4 regions of the Streptomyces sp. NPDC044044 genome follow, and region 3 is predicted to be linked to each of the others. Evidence: riboswitches for the same ligand, from Rfam matches in the RefSeq annotation. Region 3 holds a riboswitch; each other region holds the start of a gene.
The links. Region 3 has a riboswitch for cyclic di-AMP ahead of AC07AG_RS01070 (C40 family peptidase). Riboswitches for the same ligand answer to the same signal wherever they lie in the genome.
Positions count from the first base shown of each region.

Region 1: it holds a riboswitch for cyclic di-AMP, as region 3 does, so the genes downstream of both, AC07AG_RS22025 (transglycosylase family protein) here and AC07AG_RS01070 (C40 family peptidase) in region 3, are expected to answer to the same signal.
Region 2: it holds a riboswitch for cyclic di-AMP, as region 3 does, so the genes downstream of both, AC07AG_RS42360 (M23 family metallopeptidase) here and AC07AG_RS01070 (C40 family peptidase) in region 3, are expected to answer to the same signal.
Region 4: it holds a riboswitch for cyclic di-AMP, as region 3 does, so the genes downstream of both, AC07AG_RS11595 (C40 family peptidase) here and AC07AG_RS01070 (C40 family peptidase) in region 3, are expected to answer to the same signal.

Region 1 is NZ_JBWKFG010000005.1:608,307-613,911, reverse strand. Features, by position in the region: gene AC07AG_RS22045 (Ppx/GppA phosphatase family protein) at 1-692, opposite strand, end outside; gene AC07AG_RS22040 (DUF501 domain-containing protein) at 689-1,234, opposite strand; gene AC07AG_RS22035 (FtsB family cell division protein) at 1,304-1,798, opposite strand; gene eno (phosphopyruvate hydratase) at 1,889-3,175, opposite strand; gene AC07AG_RS22025 (transglycosylase family protein) at 3,464-4,174, opposite strand; cyclic di-AMP (ydaO/yuaA leader) riboswitch at 4,178-4,369, opposite strand; gene AC07AG_RS22020 (transglycosylase family protein) at 4,551-5,543, opposite strand.
Region 2 is NZ_JBWKFG010000020.1:1,751-7,355, reverse strand. Features, by position in the region: gene AC07AG_RS42370 (PrsW family intramembrane metalloprotease) at 1-12, shown strand, start outside; gene AC07AG_RS42365 (aldo/keto reductase) at 9-953, opposite strand; gene AC07AG_RS42360 (M23 family metallopeptidase) at 1,086-2,171, opposite strand; cyclic di-AMP (ydaO/yuaA leader) riboswitch at 2,183-2,329, opposite strand; gene AC07AG_RS42355 (PP2C family protein-serine/threonine phosphatase) at 2,551-3,774, opposite strand; tRNA gene AC07AG_RS42350 (tRNA-Met) at 3,929-4,002, opposite strand; gene AC07AG_RS42345 (alginate lyase family protein) at 4,081-5,292, opposite strand; tRNA gene AC07AG_RS42340 (tRNA-Lys) at 5,424-5,499, opposite strand.
Region 3 is NZ_JBWKFG010000001.1:227,291-232,895, reverse strand. Features, by position in the region: gene AC07AG_RS01085 (amidase) at 1-1,133, opposite strand, end outside; gene AC07AG_RS01080 (ATP-dependent Clp protease proteolytic subunit) at 1,412-2,047, shown strand; gene AC07AG_RS01075 (hypothetical protein) at 2,055-2,363, shown strand; cyclic di-AMP (ydaO/yuaA leader) riboswitch at 2,728-2,891, shown strand; gene AC07AG_RS01070 (C40 family peptidase) at 2,895-3,368, shown strand; gene AC07AG_RS01065 (DUF6328 family protein) at 3,508-4,068, shown strand; gene AC07AG_RS01060 (LysE family translocator) at 4,046-4,675, opposite strand; gene AC07AG_RS01055 (LysR family transcriptional regulator) at 4,806-5,605, shown strand, end outside.
Region 4 is NZ_JBWKFG010000003.1:140,444-146,048, forward strand. Features, by position in the region: gene AC07AG_RS11575 (LuxR C-terminal-related transcriptional regulator) at 1-202, shown strand, start outside; gene AC07AG_RS11580 (hypothetical protein) at 252-884, opposite strand; gene AC07AG_RS11585 (C40 family peptidase) at 1,003-2,046, opposite strand; gene AC07AG_RS11590 (hypothetical protein) at 2,367-2,720, shown strand; gene AC07AG_RS11595 (C40 family peptidase) at 2,813-4,015, opposite strand; cyclic di-AMP (ydaO/yuaA leader) riboswitch at 4,024-4,180, opposite strand; gene AC07AG_RS11600 (ATP-dependent DNA helicase) at 4,424-5,605, shown strand, end outside.

The sequences.
Region 1 (5,605 bases), on a different contig from region 3:
GAGTCGTACGCGTCGAGGCCGAGCGCGATGGCGGACACGGTGGTCACCGAGCCCGCGAGGCCCACCAGGGTCCGCGCCTCGCGGATCGGCACCGTCTCCTCCGCGAGGTCGAGCGCGGCCTCGATGTCGGCGCGTACGGCGGCCAGTTCGGCGGGCGCGGGCGGGTCGGTGCGGATGTGCCGCTCCGTGAGGCGCACGCAGCCGATGTCGACGGAGCGGGCGGCACGGACGTGGTCCTCGCCGACGACGAACTCCGTGGAGCCGCCGCCGATGTCCACGACGAGGTAGGGCTTGGCGAGGTGGTCGCTTCCCGCCAGCTCCTTCGTCGCGCCCGTGAAGGAGAACTCGGCCTCCTGGTCACCGCTGATGACCTCCGGCTCGACGCCGAGGATGTCCAGGACGCCGCGTACGAACTCGTCGCGGTTCTCGGCGTCGCGGGATGCGGAGGTCGCCACGAAGCGCAGGCGCTCCGCGCCGTGGGCCTTGATGACCTCGGCGTACTCGCGGCAGGCCGCGAAGGTGCGCTCCAGGGCCTCCGGAGCCAGACGGCCCGTCTTGTCGACGCCTTGCCCGAGCCGGACGATAGTCATCCTGCGGTCCAGGTCGATCAGTTCGCCGGTCTGCGGGTCCGCGTCCGCCACGAGCAGGCGGATCGAGTTCGTGCCGCAGTCGATGGCTGCCACGCGGGTCATGCGCGCTCCCCTGCCGCGGGCTCACCCTCCGGAAGGGACACGCAGGCCCCCTTGCGCCACCACTCCGGGAGCATCGCGATCGCCTCGTCGCCCAGGGGGTTCACGCCGGGGCCCGCGGCCAGCGAGTGGCCGACCAGGACGTGCAGGCACTTCACGCGGTCCGGCATGCCGCCCGCGCTCGGGAAGCCCTCAAGGACGTCGATCGCGTCGCGGCGCGCGATGTAGTCCTCGTGCGCGGCGCGGTAGGCCGCGGCCAGCTCGGGGTCCGTCTTCAGGCGCTCCGACATCTCCTTCATGACGCCGTTGGCCTCAAGGGTGCCGATCGCGGAAGCGGCCCGCGGGCACGTCAGGTAGTACGTCGTCGGGAACGGCGTCCCGTCCGGAAGGCGCGGCGCTGTCTCGACGACGTCCGGCTGCCCGCACGGGCAGCGGTGGGCGATGGCCCGCAGGCCGCGCGGCGGACGGCCGAGCTGCTGCTTGAAGGCCTCGACGTCGGCGTCGGTGGGCTCGGTGCGCGGGGTGGTCGGCGGGGGCGTTTCCATGCCTGTCTTTCGATCGGTTCCGTAGAAGTTCTGTGGGGCTCGGACTCGGACGTCAGAGATTTGGACGGCTCAGTCGTCGTCCGGTGAGTCGTCGTCCGGGCGGTCGGCCTTGTCGACGCCGTCCCAGACGTTCGAGTACCAGGGCCTGGCGGCCGCCCCCTGGTCGGTGTGCTGCTTCTTCGCCGCCTCGGGGTCGACCACCGTGAAGCCGGTCTCGCCCGGCATCACGTAGTGCAGCCGGTCCCGGACGCGCTGCTCCGCGTACTCGTCGTCCCGCCAGCGGGCCTTCTCGTCCCGCAGCTTCTCGACGTTCTCGCGGCGCTCGGCCTGCTCCTTGCGCTGATCGGCGATCTCCGCGCGCTGGGAGACGTACTGCCTTATCGGGTAGGCGAGCGCGACGACCAGCGAGCAGAGCACGAGCGCCAGGAGCGCGGCGCGTCCCGTGAGCCGGGAGCGGCGGGCCTGACGCTTGGTCTGGGAGCGGTAGACGCGCTCCGCGGTCTGTTCGCCGAGCAGCCGCAGCCTGGTCGCGGTGGAGAACCGGTCCCGGTCCTTCACGGCCATGTCCCCGCCTCCCGTTCACACGCGCGTACGTCCCCGCACACGGTACGGGACCGAGTACGGGGACGTACGTAACTACAGCGTGGCTACGGCTCAGCCCTTGAAGCGCGGGAAGGCGCTGCGACCGGCGTAGACGGCCGCGTCGTCGAGGATCTCCTCGATGCGGAGCAGCTGGTTGTACTTGGCGACACGCTCGGAGCGGGCCGGGGCGCCGGTCTTGATCTGGCCGCAGTTGGTGGCGACGGCGAGGTCGGCGATGGTGACGTCCTCGGTCTCACCGGAGCGGTGCGACATCATGCACTTGAAGCCGCTGCGCTGGGCCATCTCGACCGCGTCGAGCGTCTCGGTCAGCGAACCGATCTGGTTGACCTTCACCAGAAGGGCGTTGGCCGACTTCTCCTCGATGCCACGGGCCAGGCGCTCCGGGTTGGTGACGAACAGGTCGTCACCCACGAGCTGGACCTTCTCGCCGAGCTTCTCGGTGATGACGTTCCAGCCGGCCCAGTCGTCCTCGAACAGCGGGTCCTCGATGGAGACGAGCGGGTACGAGGCGACGAGCTCCTCGTAGTACTCGGTCATCTCGGCGGCCGAGCGGGACTTGCCCTCGAACTCGTACTTGCCGTCCTTGTAGAACTCGGACGCGGCGACGTCGAGCGCGAGCGCGACCTGCTCGCCGGGGACGTAACCGGCCTGCTTGATGGCCTCGAGGATGAGGTCGAGCGCGGCGCGGTTGGAGTCCAGGTTCGGGGCGAAGCCGCCCTCGTCGCCCAGGCCGGTGGAGAGGCCCTTGTCCTTCAGGACCTTCTTCAGCGTGTGGTAGACCTCGGTGCCCCAGCGCAGGGCCTCGGAGAACGACTCGGCGCCGATCGGCGCGATCATGAACTCCTGGATGTCGACGTTCGAGTCGGCGTGCGACCCGCCGTTCAGGATGTTCATCATCGGAACGGGCAGCAGGTGCGCGTTCGGGCCGCCGAGGTAGCGGAAGAGCGGGAGGTCGGAGGCCTCCGACGCGGCGTGCGCGACGGCGAGCGAGACGCCGAGGATGGCGTTGGCGCCGAGCGAGCCCTTGTTGTCGGTGGCGTCGAGGTCGAACATCGCCTGGTCGATCAGGCGCTGCTCGGTCGCGTCGTACCCGACGAGCTCCGGGCCGATCTGCTCGATGACGGCGAGGACGGCCTTCTCCACGCCCTTGCCCTGGTAACGGTTGGGGTCACCGTCACGGAGTTCGATGGCCTCGAAAGCACCGGTGGAAGCACCGGACGGAACGGCGGCACGACCCGTGCTGCCGTCGTCGAGGCCGACCTCGACCTCGACCGTGGGGTTGCCTCGGGAGTCCAGGATTTCCCGGGCTACGACGACGTCGATGGACGGCACGAGCATCTCCTTCTGGGATGTGACGCGGGTACGCGGGGCGTTGGCCTCGCGGACACGAGCCTAACCGGCTCCCGGGCAACAGCCAGCCGAGCGACCGTCCTGTGGACAAACCGAGAGCAAAAAGTTTCCGAACGGAACAAAGCGGTGCGGACAAAAAGAACCCCGCCCCGGTGCGTACGGGGGATACGCGCACCGGGACGGGGTGGACCCGTGCCCCGAAGGGGCGCGGGGAACTGCGCGAGCAACGACGACGCGCCTGCAGAGAAGCAAGCCCCGCGAGGCGCCCCGCCAGAACTAGCTGAGGTGCAGCTGCTGGCCCGGGTAGATCATGTCGGCGTTGTCGATGATGTCGCCGTTGAGCTTGTACACCTTGTGCCAGCCGCCCTTGACGTCCTTCGCCTCGGCGATCTTGGAGAGGGTGTCACCCTTCTTGACCTTGTACTCGCCGTCGCCCTTCTTGACCGTCTTGCCGGTCGGGGTCTCGACGGTCTTCTTGGACTCGGTCTTCGGGGCCGGGGCCTCGGCCTTCGGAGCGGCCTGCTGCGGCTGCTCGGTCTGGGTGCTGGGCTGGCTCTTCGGCTGCTCCTGGGTCTGCTGCGGGGCGCTCTCCTGCGCACCGCCACCCTCGTTGGACGCACCCGAGAGGCCGACGCCGCAGCTCGGCCAGGCACCCTTGCCCTGGCCCGCGAGGACCTTCTCGCCTATCTCGATCTGCTGGGCCTTGGAGGCCTTGTCGGCGGTGGGCGCGTACTTCGTGCCGCCGTACGCGGCCCAGGTGGAGGACGAGAACTGCAGTCCGCCCGTGTAGCCGTTGCCGGTGTTGATGGACCAGTTGCCGCCGGACTCGCACTGGGCGACGGCGTCCCACTCGGAGTTGGTCGCGGCGGAGGCCGAGCCGGCCGCCATCAGCGGGGCGGCGACCGCTACACCGGTGACGCCGGCGAGCGTGGCGACACGGGTGGCCTTGGACGGGCGGCGGTGCTTGCCCTTGCTGGAAAACAGCATGAGTGATCCCCTCACCGACGCCTGCGAGGTGAGCTGTCGGGTTCGGGCCGATGAAGTTGCCCGGCCGCGCTTCCTGAGCGCGGCTTAACCCCTAGCCGTTCCCGTCCGTCTCTCCGCATCGCTCTCGCGATGCTGAACGGCCGGGCCCGGCGGAAACCTTGGTTCCCCCGCTCCTGCCTACGGCGCTTGCGCGACGACTGTTCCCGAACGGCCGTTGGCAGGACTCGGCGTACCGACCGGCGGGGCCCGCTGTGGCGAGCGGTCACGACCGTAGACATGCGATCGGCCGAAACTCAAAGACGATCAGGGCTTCTGAGACCCATCTCTCACTTGCGCCAATTGGGACATCAAGCGCAAAGCGACTCGCCAACTACCCCTACTTTTCGCCCAAATCGAGGCTCTGACCGGGAAGGATGAGATCGGGGTCGGAGCCGACCGACTTCTCGTTCTCCTCGTACAGCTCGGCCCACCCGCCCTTCACGTCGAGGTCGTCCGCGATGCCCCAGAGGCTGTCTCCGGACCGGACCGTGTACGTCCCGTCGGAGCCGTCCTTCTGACGCTCGTCGCCACGGGACGCGTGCCGGCCCGAACCCTCGCGAGCGGTGCCGTCGGAGGCCTTGTCGTCCGCGCTGCCGCCGCGGTGACGGCCTTCGCCCCCACCGGCCGGGGACGTGGGGGCGGGCGAAGCCTCGTCGTTCTGCCCGGACTTGCCCGAGTCGCCGGACTCATCCGTCTCACCCGACTTGCCCGGCTCACCCGACTCGTCGTGATTCTTGTCTCGCGCCTCGTCGTCGGCGCCGGGCTTCTCGGAAGGCTTCTCCGAGGGCTTGTCCGAAGACTTGGCGCTGTCCGAGGAGTCGGCCGACTCGCTCGGCGACGCACTCGACTCGCCCGACTCGCCCGACTCACCGTCACCGGGCTCGGTCGACTCCGACGGCTCGTCCGACGGCACCGTGGTGATCGGGGCGCCGGGGTCGACGTCGGCGGCGGCGCCGTCCTGGGTGAGACCGGCGATCGGCGCGCAGCTGGGCCAGGCGCTGGTCCCCTGGTCGTCGAGGACCTTCTCGGCGACGGAGATCTGCTGCGAACGGCTGGCCTGATCGGCGCTCGGCGCGAAGTCGAGGCCGCCGTAGTCCTCCCAGACCTGCTGCGAGAACTGGAGCCCTCCGTAGTAGCCGTTGCCGGCGTCCGCGCTCCAGGAGCCGCCGCTCTCGCACTCCGCGAGCTTGTCCCACGTGGCGGTGTCCGCCGCGCTCGCACTGGTGGCGCCGAGCAGCGGGATGGCGATGGCCGATCCTGCGACTCCTGCCGCGACGATCAGGGCCGGGGCCTGGCGGGGGCGTCGGTGACGACCATTGCCGGAGAGCATGCGGTTGCCTTTCGCGTGACTGGAGCGACGACTGCGACACGGGATGCCGAGTCGTCGGTGAA
Region 2 (5,605 bases), on a different contig from region 3:
CAGGGCCTCTAGGCGGAAGCCTTCGTCAGCGCCGACACCTCGGCGTCCGTCAGCTCGAACTCCCCCACCGCGAGCAGCGCGGGCAGCTGCTCGACCGTACGGGCGGAGGCGATCGGCGCCGCCACCGTCGGCTGCGCCGCGAGCCACGCGAGGGCCACGGTCGCGACCTCGGCGCCGCGCTCCTGGGCGACCTGGTCGAGGGCGGCGAGCACCCGCGGGCCGCGCTCCGTCTCCAGGTGCTTGCCCGCGCCCTCGGCCCGCGCGCTGTCGACCTTCGCACCCGGGCGGTACTTGCCGGTCAGGAAGCCGGAGGCGAGCGCGTAGTACGGGACGGCGGCCAGGCCGGAGCGCGAGGCGACCTGTTCAAGGGTGCCCTCGTACGTGTCGCGCGAGACGAGGTTGTAGTGCGGCTGGAGCGCCGAGTAGCGGGCGAGGCCCTCGCGGTCGGAGAAGTCGAGGAACTCCTGGAGCCGGTCGGCGCTCACGTTCGAGGCGGCGATCGCGCGCACCTTGCCGGACGTGACCAGCTCGTCGAGCGCGCCGATGATCTCCTCGACCGGGACGGACGGGTCGTCGTAGTGCGTGTAATAGAGGTCGATGTAGTCGGTGCGCAGGCGGCGCAGCGACTCCTCGGCACCGGACTTGATGGTGTTCGCGGACAGGCCCTTGTAGTCGGGGTGGGCGCCGACCTTGGTGGCGAGTACGACGTCGGAGCGGTTGCCGCGCGCGGCGAGCCAGTTGCCGATGACGGTCTCGGACTCCCCGCCCTTGTTGCCGGGCACCCAGGCCGAGTAGACGTCGGCGGTGTCGATGAAGTTGCCGCCGGCGGCGGTGTAGGCGTCGAGCACGGTGAAGGACTGCGCCTCGTCGGCCGTCCAGCCGAAGACGTTGCCGCCCAGGGCGAGCGGGAAGACCTCGAGGTCGGACGAGCCAAGCTTGCGGAGAGAAGTCATACGGGGATCAACGCCCTTGCGGACCGCGGAATTCCGTCGAGCGACCCGGGCACGGGGAGGAGCGGGCATGCCGAACCGGCAGCCCTGGCGTCGGGGGGTTGTCGCCAGGACCGCCGGGGTTCTGGGGCTTCCTCAGAGGGACTGGCCCTTGCCGCGCAGCCACGCCGCCGGGTCGACCCCGGTGGAGTCGCCGCCCGGGTGGACCTCCAGGTGGAGGTGCGCGCCGGTGACGTTGCCGGTCGCGCCGACGCGGCCGATGGTCTCGCCGGTGGTGACCTTCTGGCCCGCGCTGACGTTCATCGAGGACTGGTGGCAGAACCACAGCTCGGTGCCGTCGTCGAGTTCGAGGATCGTGCGGTAGCCGTACGCCCCCGCCCAGCCGGCCTCCTTGATGGTGCCGGAGTGGATGGCCTTGATGGGCGTGCCCGTCGGAGCGGCGAAGTCCAGGCCGGTGTGGTAGCCGGAGGACCACATGGAGCCGGGCTGACCGAAGGTGCCGGTGAGCGTGTACGAGGCGACGGGGAGGGTGTAGCTCTTCGCGAGCTTGGCCAGGCGCTCCGCCTCGGCCTTGCGCTTGGCCTCCGCCTCGGCCTTCTTCTTCGCGGCGGCCTTCTCGGCGGCGATCTTCTTCTCGGCCGCGGTCTGCTTGGCGGCGGCCTGTTCGGCGGCCTGCTTGACGGCGGCTTCCTCGGCCGCCTTCTGGACCGCGTCGTCCGCCTGGTCCTGCTGGTTCTCGGCCTGCTCCATGATGCGGGCCCGCAGTGCCTCTCCGGCGTCCGTGGTGCCCTGCTCGGCGTCGGCGGTGCTGACCCCGGCGGCGCTCAGGGGCGCGGCGGCGACGATCACGCCGCCGTCCGCGGCGGCGGAGTCGGAGGAGTCGTCGGATATCAAGGACCCCACGCCCGGAAGCGACTTGGCCTCCGGCAGCGAGTCCGTGACGGCCGAGAGGTCCGGCATCTCGATGGAGACCGGGGGCTTGCCGCCCTGCGCGGTGGCGATGCCGCCCGCGCCGACTGCGGCGATGACGCCTACGCCGAGAACTGTGGAGCTGCGGGCGAGCCCGCCACCGCCCCGCTTGTGGACGCGGTGCCTGCCGCGGACGGGGCGAATGGACTCCTCGGTGGGATTCCATTCCTCCCAGGAACTGTCTTCGTACCCACCGAAGTCGTCGTCATTCGGTACGTACGCGCCTTGGGGGGCAGGGCGGTTGGACGCCACTGGGGCGCACTCCTTTCCTTCCTTCTCGCCTACCGGGTTAGCTGACGGGTTCGGAGCAGGAAGGTCTCCTACGAACACCTGGCACGGATGCACAGATGCCCGATTCACCCCAATTAGTGGTTCCCCGGCTCCCTTTCGGGATTAGGCGCGTGCGCGCGGAGCCGACTCGAGTGACGGCTGGGACGACCGCGCTGCGTTATCGAACGTTAATAGACAGCGGGGCCGTATTCCAAGCCGTTCCGACTGATCGTTAACGCCTTTGGCCCGTACTTAACGGGACACGGGGGTGCGGAACGGGGCGAGTTGACGCCACTTCTTCACACACCGGAGCTTCACACTTCCTTGACAGTACGTCAGTTGTTATGCGGAGTGGTGTTCTTCAGTCACGGCCGGTGACATCGATCTCCGCGTCGACCCCGCCCTCGGTCCCCGCATCGCCCGTCACCAACGGCCGCCGCACCGCGAGCAGCGCCATGTCGTCGGTCGTGCCGCCCCCGGTGTGCCTGCGCACCTCTTCGGTGAGCGTGGCGAGGAGGGCGTCCGGGCCGTTGGGTCCGGGGAAGATGCGGCCCCCGAGCCGGGTGGCCGCGTCGTAGAACTCGCCCCGGCTGTCACGCGCCTCGGAGAGCCCGTCGGTGTACAGGAGCAGCATCGCCCCCGGCGGGAACTCCGTCTCGTCCGCACGGTCCGGCCAGGCACCAAGATCGCCCATCCCCAGCGGCAGCGCGGGCTCGGTCGCGGACAGCACGCACAGCCGCCCGTCGCCGCGCAGGAGCAGCGGTCCCGGGTGCCCGCGGTTGATGAGGCGCACGAGACCGTCGCCGTGCGAGATCTCCGCCAGGACGGCGGTGGTGAACCCCTCGAAGGCGTCGAGCCCGTCGCGCCGCGTGCCCTCGCGCGCAAGAGCACGCTCCAGCCGCTGGGCCACCGCCTCCAGCGTGGCCTCCTGCTCGGCGGCCTCCCGGAACGCCCCGATGACGACGGCGACGGCCGCCACCGCGCCCATCCCCTTGCCCCGTACGTCACCGACGATGACGCGCACGCCGTGCGGGGTGTCCTGCACGGCGTACAGATCGCCCCCGATGAACGCGTCGGCCTCAGCGGCCTCGTACCGCGCCGCGACGTCGAGACCGCCGATCCGGGGGTCCGGCTGCGGCAGCACGGCGCGCTGGGCGGCCTCGGCGATGGAGCGGGCGGAGGCGAGCTGTTTGTCGCTGCGGCGCTGGACGCGGTTGATGACGACGGCGAGCACGGCGACGGTCGTCACCGTGATCAGTTCGGTGACGGCTTCGACGTCGGTGGTGGTGTTGGTCTTGAAGTGCAGGGCGAGCACGGCCGCGCAGGAGCCGGCGCCGATGAGGGTGGTGCTGATCAGCGAGTAGAAGGGGGCCGCGATGAGCGGGGCGGCGGTGAAGAGGGGCGCGGCGGTGAAGGCGGGCGGGGTCGCGATGTCGTAGACGACCCCGGCGACGATGAGCAGCAGCGGAAGGGCCCGCACGAGCGCCCGCTCATGCCGGACATCGGGAGCCTCGCCCCCACCACTTCCTCCTCGCAGCCCCACCGGTCTTCTCCTGCCGAATCCCGCGGCCAGGACCAGATCCATGACCACGCTCAACCAGGGTTCCCAAAGCGGCGGCGCGGGGCGACCGGTGTGGGCCGACGGAGTGACGAGGGAGCGACGAGAGAGCAACGAGGGAACGACGGGGAAAACGCCGAAGGCCCGGATCCATTTCTGGATCCGGGCCTTCGGTCTTTAGTAGCGGGGACAGGATTTGAACCTGCGACCTCTGGGTTATGAGCCCAGCGAGCTACCGAGCTGCTCCACCCCGCGCCGTTGAATGCAACTCTACGCCATCAGGGGGAGTGAAAGCGAACCGGTTGAGAACCACCGGCGAACGGAGCCCGCCGCTCACGCGTTCTCGGCGTGCGTCAGCGTCTCCCAGGCCACGAACAGGTCGTCCGTCCCCTCGGGCCGCTGCGCGCGCGTGAACCTCTCCGTCTGCGGAAGCTCCAGCTTCAGCCGGTCCCGCAGGTGATTGAGGCCGACCTCGGTGTCGGGCCCCATGTCGCGCTGCACCTTGCCGCCGCACAGCCAGTCCGGCGCCTGCGCGCCCAGCTGGTACTTGGAATGGAACTCAAGGGCGGCCCGCAGCCGGTCCTTGACCTCGCCGTACAGATCGACGCCCTGATGCCAGGCGGTCTCCGCGATGTGCGCGGTGGCCGCGAGCGAGTAGCTGGCGTGCTTGAAGTTCCGGCAGGTCTCCTGGGAGAGCCCGTCGGCGAAGGTCTTCTGCCCGAACCAGTACTTCTGGAGCTTCGCCGGGGTGTTGATGTCGCTGCCCGCGGGAGAGACGGGCAGCGGGCCGTCCGACTTCAGATAGAAGTAGGCGGGCACCCGGGTCCTGAAGTGCGTCACCGCCTTCTCGAAGGACTCGTGGTCGTCGAGGAAGACCGCCATGCTGATGGTCGCGTCGGCCATCAGGAGGTCCCAGTTGCCGTTGAAGTCGGCGGCTCCGTCGCGCACTTGGGGCAGATAGGCGTTGCGCAGCATCCGCTCGAAACGCAGGAGCTCGCCGTCGGTCCAGCCGTCGTAGGTGTAGCGCACGGCTTCGGCCGCGCGGGCCCACGAGGAGGCGGCCCAGGCCGTCTGGAGGCCCGCGTTGGCCTCGGTGTGCCCGGTGATCACCCGCGACCAGGCGTCCATGATCTGCACGGCCTTCTTGGCGTGCGCGCGGTCGCCGGTGATGTTCCAGAGCAGGGCCTGCGTGTACGCGGCGATGGCGTCCTCGCGCTCCTCGACGCAGCCCTGTCCGGGGCGGGTGTCGGGCGGGCACTCGACGACGGCGTACGGCTTGGCCCGGTAGTCGGCCGCGCCGTACTTGCTGTCCCGCATCTGCTCGAACGCCGTGAGCCAGGGCTGCTCGCGCGCCGCGACGTGGGCGCGCACGCGGTCGAGCTGCGCCTTGCTGACGAGCACTCCGGGGTGTTCGAAGGCCAGCTCGGCGGGGCGGGCACGCTCGGTGGCCTTGTCGGTACCGCTCCCGGACCCGCCGCACCCGGCCGATACGCCGACGAGCAGCGGCACGAGCACCATCACGAGAGCCCGTCGTACGGAACCCATGCTGTACCTCCGGATCGGCCACCTGGCAGGCCCAGCGTCGCCCGCGGGCCGCGGGGGCGCAGGCGAGGAGGGGCCGTTCGGGCTACCGACGCCACAGGCCCAGGTCAGAACGTTCCTGACCTGGGCCTGAGTGGTAGACCGTGTGGGACTCGAACCCACAACCAATGGATTAAAAGTCCACTGCTCTGCCAATTGAGCTAACGGTCCGTGCGGACGCACCCCCCGAGCATAGCCGGACAGGGCATGGCGTCCGATCGGGTATCGCCTCCTTGGCCCGTCGCGCGTCCCGCGGCGGGCCGAGTGCGAGCCCGGA
Region 3 (5,605 bases):
TCCAGGTCGATGCCGGTGAGCGTGCTCCCCTGTCGTACGTTCCGGACCAGGCTGGGCTTCATCCGGTCGCCGTCGGTCTCCAGGAGCGCCCCGAGCCCCAGGTGGAACTGCCAGGCACGGAAGGTCCTGAACACCTCGTCGGCGCCGGACAGATCGGGGCACGCCTCCTCGACCGCGCACCCCAGGCCGGCGAAGACGGCGACGGCGGGCGTGAGCACGTCGGTGACCTCGCGGTCGACCGGCACCGCTCCGCCCAGGTCCGGCGACCAGGCGATCCGAAGGCCCGTCAGATCCCGTTCAAGTGACCCGCCGAACGCGCTCCCCGGCGTCTCCAGGGCGATCGGCGAGCGCGGGTCGGGCCCGGCGACGACGGAGAGAAGCAGCGCCGCGTCGGCGACCGTGCGCGCCATCGGCCCCTGCACGGCCATCGTCGACCACGGGGCGGTGTCCGGCCAGCTCGGCACGCGGCCCGGCGAGGGGCGCAGGCCCACCACGTTGCAGAACGACGCGGGATTGCGCAGCGAACCGCCCATGTCGCTGCCGTCGGCCAGGGGGTGCATGCCGCACGCGAGCGCGGCCGCCGCTCCCCCGCTGCTGCCGCCCGCCGACCGCCGGAGGTCGTACGGGTTGCGGGTGGCCCCGAATACCGGGTTGAAGGTGTGCGAACCGGCCGCGAACTCGGGCACGTTGGTCTTGCCGATGGTGATCGCCCCGGCGGCGCGGATGCGCTCGACGATCAGCTCGTCGTGATCCGGGACGTTGTCGGCGAGGAGCGGTGTGCCGTAGGTGGTCCGGATGCCGCGGGTGTCGTGGGTGTCCTTGTGGGCGACGGGCAGACCGTGCAGCGGGCCGAGCGGTGCGCCGCGCGCGGTTTGTTCGTCGGCGGTGCGCGCCTCGTCGAGCGCGCGCTCGGCCGCCAGGGTCACCACGGCGTTCACGGCGCCGTTGACCTGCTCGATCCGGTCCAGGTGCGCCTGGACGACCTCGCGTGCGGACAGCTCGCGGGTGCGGATTTTGGCGGCGAGTTCGCGGGCGGTGAGCCGGACGAGCTCGGCGGCTTCGGGCACTTGCTGCGCGCCCAGGTCTTCGGGGACTTGGTGGGCTCGGTGGCCTTGGTGGGCTTCAGGGCTCATACGACGCTTTCGACTCGGGGCGGCCTGCGCCTGCTCGGGGCGGTCGGCGGCTCGCGGCTGAGGCCGTGACGAGGCGGAGTATGCCCACGTCACCGCGTCGGCCATCCGGTCCCGCACGCTGCGGCCCTCGCGTTCAGCGAGCGGCTGAAACACGTCGCATCTGTTGACTCCGGCAGATCACCCGAACATGCTCCTCACGACGAGGTTACGTACGTCCTGTACATTTTTTACAGACGCCCTTGGGGAGCAGCCGGCCCCCGGCAGAGGAGAGACGCGCCATGAACCGACCCATCGCCCGCCATGTCCTGCCCGAGTTCACCGAGCGCACCAGCGCGGGGCGCCGGACCCTCGACCCGTACTCGAAGCTGCTGGAGGAACGCATCGTCTTCCTGGGCACGCCGATCGACGACACCTCGGCCAACGACGTGATGGCGCAGTTCATGCACCTCGAACACGCGGCGCCGGACCGCGACATCGCGCTCTACATCAACTCCCCCGGCGGCTCGTTCAGTGCGATGACGGCGATCTACGACACGATTCAGTTCGTCACCTGCGACGTGGAGACGACCTGCCTGGGGCAGGCGGCGTCGGCGGCGGCCGTCCTCCTTGCCGCGGGCACACCCGGCAAGCGGTTCGCGCTGCCCGGCTCCCGCGTGTTGATCCATCAGCCGTCGCTCGCCGAGCCGATCCAGGGCCAGGCGACCGACTTGGCGATCCAGGCCGACGAACTCCTGCGCACCCGCGCCGCCCTGGAGAGGCTGCTGGTCCAACACACCGGCCAGAGCCCACAACGCGTCGCGGCCGACATCGAGCGGTACAAGATCCTCAGCGCCACCGAGGCAGTCGACTACGGCCTGGTGGACAGGCTCATCACGAGCCGCAAGTCGTCCCTCCGCGCCCCGGACGCACGGTGATCAGCCGATGCTGCCACCCGAACTTCCCCCACTGCCCGCACTCACCCGCGCCGAGGGCGAGTTGATCGACCGGTATCTCGAAGTGGTCGACCTGGTGGGCCGGATCAACCCCGCCCGCGCCTCGGACACCTACGGCGGACTGCGCGCCGCCCAGGCCCTGGTCGGCAGCGCGACCGCCCTGCGGGACGCACTGACGCTCATGCACCAGCGGGGCGAGAGCGCCGTGCACGCCCCGACGTTGGCACGAGCGCTGCGTGTGCTCGACGGGGAGCGTCGCGCGGGCCGGGTCACCGTGCCACCCCCGTCGGCATCCTGAGCACCCGTCACCCCCGCTGCCAAATCCCGAAGCGCCCGGGTCCGGTCTCAAACGAACCAAACGGGCTACCTCGTTCGGCGTAGACAATCGTCATTATTTGAGACGTCTTCAGTTGCGTCAGAGGTGTACGCGATGGCCGGAATTACTCGTTCCGGTGCTGGTCGAACGATCGCCTGGTGACGCCTCCCGATCCCGAATCCGACCTTGTCCACCCGAACGGTTCAGCCGTGAGGAGCCTCACAAAACGCCGTTTCGGCTCGGAATTCCACCCCTTGACGGGTCAAGATCCCTTCCGACGACAAGCCCCCGCCACAGCGGCGGGGCGGTCCGGGCGGACGCCGAGTCCTGCCGCCGCCCGGATGACCGGTCGACATCGGTGCATCGGCAGGAGTGGAGGACCCAGGCATGACGGGTCGGTCCGGAAGGTCCGGACGCCGACCCTTGGGGTGAAGCCGCACACCGCGGCCGGGCAACTTCGCCAGCCCGAATCCGACAGGTCATCCTTCACAGGCGGTTGACGAAGGGTTGCGCATGACCGCGCTGAATCATGTTCCGTCGCTGCTCACCAGGGCCGGTTCCGTATCGGCCCTCACGCTCGCCGTCGTAGGCGGCACCCTCGTGGCCCCCGGGCTCACGTCGGAAGCAGAGGCCGCGACACACGGGACCAAGGCGCTCAAGATCGCTGCCTCCAAGAAGGGCTCTCCGTACGGCTACGGAGCCGTGGGGCCACACCGGTTCGACTGCTCGGGCCTGACGCTCTACTCGTTCAAGCGCACGGGCAAGAAGCTGCCGCGCACCGCCGCGCAGCAGTACAACAAGACCCGCCACGTCTCGGCGTCGAAGCGATCCCGCGGCGACCTGGTCTTCTTCCACTCCGGCCGGAGCGTCTACCACGTCGGCATCTACGCCGGGAAGGGCAAGATCTGGCACGCGCCCAAGAGGGGGACCGTCGTGCGCCTCGAGAAGATCTGGACGAAGAGCGTCTCGTACGGCCGGGTGCGCTGACAGCCCGCCACTGACCGTCGACCGCAGACCTGTCGGAGGGCGGCGGCGGTGGCCGCACGGCCGCTGCCGCCGCTCGACCGGCCCTCCGGTCGGCGCGCCCGACGGGCGGGGAGCGCGTCGACGCGGATACTCGGTCGCCATGTCCGAAAACAACGGTGCCCGCTCCACGGGTGAGTCCTCCGACGCCCGCAACGAGACGACGCTCGAACGCGCCGACCGGAACTTCTCCGAGATCCTCCAGGAACTGCGCGTCACGCAGGCCGGGGTGCAGATCCTCTTCGCGTTCCTGCTGACGCTCGCCTTCACCGAGCGCTTCACCTCGCTCGACACGGTGCAGCGCACCACGTACGTGACCACGCTGCTGCTCGCGGTCCTGTCCGCCGCGCTGTTCACCGCGCCGGCCGCCGTGCACAGGTCGCTGTTCGGGCAGCACTCCAAGCCGCGGATCGTGCGGGTGTCGTCCCGTCTCGCCGGCATCGGCATGGCGGTCCTGGTGTTCGCGCTCGCCGGTTCCGTACTTCTGGTCGTGGACGTGGCCGTGGGCCGCACCGGCGGGATCATCGCGAGCGCGGGCACGCTGGTGGTGTGCGCGGGCCTGTGGGGCCTGCTTCCCGTTCTGGTGCGCGGCGCGGACAAGGGCCGGGACCCGGAACCGGACACCGGCGCGTCGGACGGCGTCAGGCCATCAGGGCCTCGGTGAGGAGCACCAGGCCGAGGACGCTCAGCGCGACGCCTGTGCCGCCCTCGATCGCGCGGGCCGTACGCGGCCTGCGCAGCCGGCGGCCAAGACGGTCCACCAGGAGCGCGACGACCGGGAACCACACCAGGGCCAGGACCACGATGATCGACGCGAGCAGCAGTGTCCTGGGCATCGCGGGGCTGCCCGCGGGCACGAACTGGGGCAGGACGCTGAGGAAGGTGATCGGCGCCTTGGGGTTGAGGGCGTTGGTGAGGAACCCCTGCCGCAGGCTGCCCCCGGCCGCGGGCTGTTCCGCGCCGTCCGGCGCACCGGAACTCGCCAGGGGCCGCGCCGCCGACCGCAGCGCGCGATACCCGAGGTACAGCACATAGGCACCGCCGAGGACCTGCAGCGCCCGGAACAGCGTGGGAACCGCCGTGAGGACCGCGGCGACCCCGGCCACCGCGAGCGCCGTGTGCACCAGGAGCCCGCCCGCGACACCGATCGCGCAGGTGACCCCGGCGCGGCGGGAGGCGAGGGAGTTGCGCACCACGACGGCGAAGTCGGCCCCCGGCATGGCGACCATGCCCGCGGCGACTCCCGTGAAGGCGACCAGTTGAGCGTCCATGGCCGCCAGCCTGCCGTTCTTCTGCCTTCAGCGGGTATGTGGAATATCCTGGATCTGCCTAAAGCAGGCGTTTAGCCCCACGCCGGCGGACAGCCCCCACCGCCCGTCGGCTCCTGCACCGGGAGACACCATGTACGACCCGACGCGGCTCGCCGCACTGGTGGCGGTCTCCGAGGCCGGGTCGATCACTCGCGCCGCCGAGCGCCTCGGCTACACCGTGCCCGCCCTCTCCCAGCAGCTGGCCAAGCTCGAACGCGAGGCGGGCACCGCGCTCCTGGTCCGCCACCACCGCGGGGCGCGGCTGACCGGCGCGGGCGAGCTGCTGCTCGCGCGGGCGCGCCGGGTCCTGGACGAGATGGAGCAGGCCCGGCACGAACTGGCCCAGCTGGCGGGCCTGTCCGGCGGCAGGCTGCGCGTGGGGACCTTCGCCACCGCCGGGATCCATCTGGTGCCGCCCGCGCTGACCGCGTTCCGCCGCGCCCATCCGGACGTCGACCTGACGGTACGGGACTATGAACCGCCGCTCGGCGTCGCGGCCGTGGCTGCGGGCGAGGTCGACCTGGCCCTCACGCACACGTACGAGCCCGCGGATCCGGTGGCGCTGCCCGCGGCCGTGACCGCGGAGCCGATCCTGGTCGAGGAGCTGGTCCTGGTGACCTCGCCCGGCCACGCGCTGGCGAGCGCGTCGTCGCGGCTGCCTCTGACCGAGCTCGCCGGGCAGCCGCTGATCAGCATGGCGCCGACGCATCCGCCACGGCAGGGCGTGGAGTCCGCGCTCGTACGGGCCGGGGCCACGCCTTCGGTCCTGGTCGAGACCCCGGGGTACGCGCTGGTGTGCGCGCTGGTCAGCGCCGGGCTCGGCGTCGCCGTCGTACCGGAGATGGTGGCGAGGACGGCGGCCACCCCGGTGGGGGTCAGGCCGCTTGAGCC
Region 4 (5,605 bases), on a different contig from region 3:
CGAGGACCTGGACCGCCTCACGCAGCGCGAGCGCGAGGTGCTGCGGCTCATCGCGCGGGGGTATGCGTACAAGGAGATCGCCAAGCAACTCTTCATCTCCGTGAAGACGGTCGAGTCGCATGTGTCGGCGGTGCTGAGGAAGCTCCAGCTGTCCAACCGGCACGAGCTGACGCGGTGGGCGACGGCGCGTCGGCTGGTCTGACGGTCGGGCCGGTCCCGGCTCAGTGGTGCGCCGGCGGCCGGGCCCTGGCTCAGCGGTGCGCGTTGTTCGTCACCGGGCCCAACTTCCGTATCGCCCAGCGGTAGTGGCCCACTGCCTTGGTGGCGCCGATGAGGCCCGTCAGCCACAGGATGAGGCCCGTGCCCATGCCGAGTACGACGTCGCCGTACGAGTCCCGTCCCGGCTCGGCGTAGGCGGCGGCCGCGAAGGACGCCCACAGGCCGAGCGCGCACACGAGGAGGGACGAGAGGAGCCAGCAGAGGCTGAGGCCGGGGGAGCGGAGGGCGGAGTCCGATGCCGGGTGGCTGTCCAGCGCAAGCCAGCTGTCGGTGAGTTCGCGGGCCTTGCGGTCGTTGCGAATGCCGACGACCACGCCGAACACGCAGGGGGCGATGGCCCCGAGGCCGAGGACCGCGCAGAGCGGGCCCATGACGATGGCCGTCGGATCGTGGTCCTCGATCATCTCGAGCGGCACCGTCAGAAGCGCCCAGCCGATGACGCAGCCGAGCCCGAACAGCCAGAGCAGCAGGATCCGGTGCAGCCCCAGGCTCCGCCTGCGCAGTTCATCGAGCGCCATGCCGCGGTCGTGCAGGAGCGCGTTCCGGTCCGGCCAGGTGCGCAGATAGGCAGGCGGCGGGGGCGGCGGCAGCGTACGGCGGGGCATGCCCCTGACAGTACCTGCGGGCCCGCGCGGCTCTTCAACCCGCCCGCGCGGCCCTTCACCGCACCAGTGCGGTCCTCCACTGCACCAGTGCGGTCCTCCACCGCACCCGCGTGACCCATCACGCCACCCGCGCCGCCCCCGCGAAGGGCATCTGGCTGATCGGCGCGAGGCGTACTGGTGCGCTCGGGTTCGGGGCGTGGATCATCTGGCCGTTGCCCACGTAGAGGCCGACGTGGCTGATGCCCTGGTAGAAGAAGACCAGGTCGCCGGGCTGGAGTTGGGAGCGCGGGATCCGCTCGCCCGCGGCGATCTGCGCGTACGTCGTGCGCGGCAGGTCGACCCCCGCCGACCGGTAGGCGGCCTGGGTGAGCCCGGAGCAGTCGAACGCGTCGGGGCCGGTGGCTCCCCACACGTACGGGCTGCCGAGCGCCTTGTGCGCGTACGCGACGGCCGCTGCGGCACGGGAGTTGGGAGCCTTGGCTGTACCGCCCGAGGCGCCGTCGCGGGCCTCCGTGCGGGACGCCCTGTCCTCGCCCGTGAGCTTCGCGCGCTGGTCGCCGGTGAGCTGCGACAGGAGCCGCTTGGCCGTGTCCAGCTTTCCGTTGACCGTCTTCTTGTGCTTCTTCAGCTCCGCCTGGCGCGACTTGAGGTGCGCGAGGGTGTCGTCGGCCTCGGTGTGCAGCTGGTCGATCCCCTGCAGCTGCTTCCGCACGCCGGTGACGGCCGCGGCCTGGCGGCTGTCCGCCCGGTCGGCGAGCGCGGCGCGCTCGAGGTACTGGTCGGGGTCGGAGGAGAGCGCGAGCTGGACGGCCGGGTCGATGCCGCCGCTGCGGTACTGCGCCGCGGCGATCGAACCGAGGCCCTCGCGCGCCGAGTTGAGCTTCTGCGTCTTGCGGGCCGCCTCGTCGCGCAGCTCGCCCAGCGACTTCTCGGCGCTCTCGGCCTTCTCCTTGGCGCCGTTGTACTTCTCGGTGGCGATCTCCGCCTCGCGGTAGAGCGCGTCGACCTTGGACTTCACCTCGGCCGGGCTGAGCCGCGGGTCGGCGTGTCCCGTTCCGTCGAAGGCGGTGGCTGTTGCGGCCCCGGCGAGGGCGATGGTGGCGGCGGTGCGGGCCGTATGGCCACTGAGCGAGCGCTGTTTGGGCTTGCGGTGCGCTGCCACGAAGGGGGCTCCTTAAGGTTCCGGCGGCGGCCCGCACAGGGGGAGCGGACCGCCGCCGGATTCTCGGCGGTGGTGTCCGACTGCCGCCCCTGGTCCGGGCGGCGGTGGGGAGCCGGGCACCTGACGAAGGACGCTAAACCTGGGCGTCACGGGTTGGTGACGGAATGCGTGCAACTGACGGAAGTGTTATGGAAGGTGACCGTATGTGACTGCGTCATTCGTCAGACCGCACGTCCTTCGCGTATGCGTGTGACCGATGCGGCGCTTGTGGCCCACCTGGCTACGGAGTGGTGATAAGGCCCCGGCTAGGCTCCGGAACCATGGACGTTCTCACCCATCTCTTCGTCGGCCTGCACATCATCGGCATCGCCTCCCTCCTGGGCGGCTTCCTCACTCAGATGAAGCAGATGGGCCAGGGCACGGCCCGCTTCAACCCGGCGATGCTGCACGGCGCGCTGACGATGCTCGTCACGGGCGTCATCCTGGTGGGCCTCAACCAGGCGGACGACAACCCGGTCAACAACGTCAAGATCGGCATCAAGATGGCCGTGCTGATCGTGATCCTCGCGCTCGTCTATGTGAAACGGGATGAGGAGAAGGTGGACAAGGGGATGTTCGGCGCCGTCGGGCTGCTGACCGTCGCGAACATCTTCATCGCGGTGCTGTGGACCTGAGCCGACCCGCAGAAGCACGGAAAACGGCCCTCCACGCGCGCGTGGAGGGCCGTTTTCTCGTGTGTGGCGTCTTGCGGCGTCTCGAATGACGGTTACGCGGGCCGCACCACGCTGTGGATCGGCATGTAGTAGATCGACTCGACGCGGACGTTCGCGCCCGGCTTCGGGGCGTGGATCATCTTGCCGTCGCCGATGTAGATCCCTACGTGGCTGATGTCGTCGTAGAAGAAGACCAGGTCACCCGGCTTTGCGTCGGCGGTCTTCACGGTCGTGCCGACCTTCACCTGGTCCCACGTAGTACGCGGCAGGGAGATCCCCGCGGCCTTCCACGCGTCCTGGGTGAGCCCGGAGCAGTCGTAGGAGTCGGGGCCGGTGGCGCCCCACACGTACGGCTTGCCGATCTGCGCCTCCGCGAAGTTGATGACCTTCGCGGCCTTCGTCGCGTAACCGCTGTCCGTGTCGCCGGAGCCGGAGCCGGAGCCGGAACCCGTGCCGGAGCCGGTGCCGGTGCCGGAGTCCGGGGTCTCCTTGTTCTCCTCGCGCTCCTTCGCCGCGGCCTCTTCCGCCGCCTTGCGCTTGGCCTCCGCCTCGGCCTCCTGCTTGCGGGCCAGCTCGGCGGCCTTGCGCTTGGCCTCTTCTTCCTTCTTCTTCTCGATCGCCGCGAGCCGCGCCTTCTCCTCGGCGGTCAGCTCCGAGAGCATCGTGCGCGCCTGGCCCAGCTTCTTCTGGACGGTCTGCTTGCTCGTCCTGAGGTCGTCCCGCGAGTCGCTCAGCGTCTCCAGGCTCTTGGTGGCCTTGGCGCGCTGCTTCGTCGCCGAGGCCTGCTCGGTCTGGTAGTCGTCGACCGCCTTCTTCTGGCGCGCGGTCAGCCGGTCCGACAGGTGATTCTGGTCGAAGTACCCCTGCGGGTCGTCGGCGAGCATCATTGTGGCGGTCTCGGAGACGGCGCCGGTGCGGTACTGGGCGGCGGCGAACGCGCCCAGCTCCTGGCGGGCCTCGTTCAGCTTGTCGGCGCGCTTGGCCACGTCGTCGAGAAGGGTGTCGACCTTCTTGCGCTGCTTGTCGGTGCGCTCCTTGGCCGAGTTGTACTTCTGCGTGGCCACGCCCGCCTGGTGGTAGAGGTCGTCGACCTTTTTCTGGACCTCTTCGAGGCTGGGCTTCTGCGGCGCGGACGGTGCGGCTTGCGCGCTCTGTGACAGGAGGGCCACGGAGGTGAGGGCCGCCGTCGTGATGCCGAGGGCGGGAGTGGCGCGTAGGCCGGCAATGCGGGTCCGCGGCTTGCGGTGCGACGCCAAGGGAGGCGACTCCTTCCGTAGACCGCCTACCGGGTTAGCTGTCGGGTTCGGGCGGATGGTTCCGGAAGGTTGCCCTACAGTCCCGTACTTCGTACGGGACCGATTCACCCCAAGTTCATCGTGGGTCCCCGGCTCCGAGGAGATCGAACTCGGCGGAGGCCACCCGTTCCCGGCGGGGTTCGCCGGTGGGAGTACGAGCGGCCTGCGGAGCACGCTAGCCAACTCGTGTGGTCCGTGTGAAGGTTGATGTTCGATATGCCCGATACATTTTCGTTACTTTACGAAGCTCTTGACGCGGGCACGCCGTGCCATGGCGGAGCGTGACCGTCCGCGCTCGGGGCGTAGGTGCAGTGACGTGGCCGGAACCCGGGGCGGGTTGTCAGTGGGGCCGCCTAGACTCGGGAGGCGATGAGCAGCCTCTTTGATGACAGCTTCCTGGCGGACCTCAAGCCCTCGCGGGCTTCGGAGGAAGAGCACCCGCCGCCGCCCGAGGACAGTGCCCCGGAATCCATTCCGGATGATCTGTTCGACGGGAAGTTCGACGCGCCCGCGCCCCGGGACGCGCACTATCGCGGAGGTGCCCCGCGCCCCGTGCTCGACCCGGCGGCCCTGCTCGACGGACTGAACGAGAACCAGCGCGCGGCCGTCGTGCACGCGGACACCCCGCTGCTCATCGTCGCGGGCGCGGGCTCGGGCAAGACCCGGGTCCTCACGCACCGCATCGCGTATCTCCTGGCCGAGCGGCACGTGCACCCGGGGCAGATCCTGGCGATCACGTTCACGAACAAGGCCGCGGGCGAGATGAAGGAGCGCGTCGAGCAGCTCGTCGGGCCGCGGGCCAACGCGATGTGGGTGTCGACCTTCCACAGCGCGTGCGTGCGGATACTGCGCCGCGAGTCGAAGACGATCGGCTTCACCTCATCCTTCTCGATCTACGACGCCGCCGACTCCAAGCGCCTGATGGCACTGGTCTGCCGCGACCTGGACATCGACCCGAAGAAGTTCCCGCCGAAGTCCTTCAGTGCCAAGATCTCGAACCTGAAGAACGAGCTGATCGACGAGGAGACCTTCGCCGGTCAGGCCGCCGACGGCTTCGAGCGGACCCTCGCCCAGGCGTACGCGATGTACCAGTCGCGCCTGCGCGAGGCGAACGCCCTCGACTTCGACGACCTGATCATGACGACGGTCAACATGTTCCGCGCGTTCCCGGACGTCGCCGAGCACTACCGCCGCCGCTTCCGGCACGTGATGGTCGACGAGTACCAGGACACGAACCACGCCCAGTACGCCCTGGTGCGCGAGCTGGTGGGCCCCTCCGGGGGCGAGGGTGACGACCCCGCCGAGCTGTGCGTCGTGGGTGACGCGGACCAGTCGATCTACGCCTTCCGCGGCGCCACGATCCGCAACATCCTCCAGTTCGAGGAGGACTACCCGAACGCGACGACGATCCTCCTGGAGCAGAACTACCGCTCCACGCAGACGATCCTGACCGCCGCCAACGCCGTCATCGAGCGCAACGAAAGCCGCCGCCCCAAGAACCTGTGGACCAACGCGGGCGCGGGCGCGGGCATCACCGGCTATGTGGCCGAC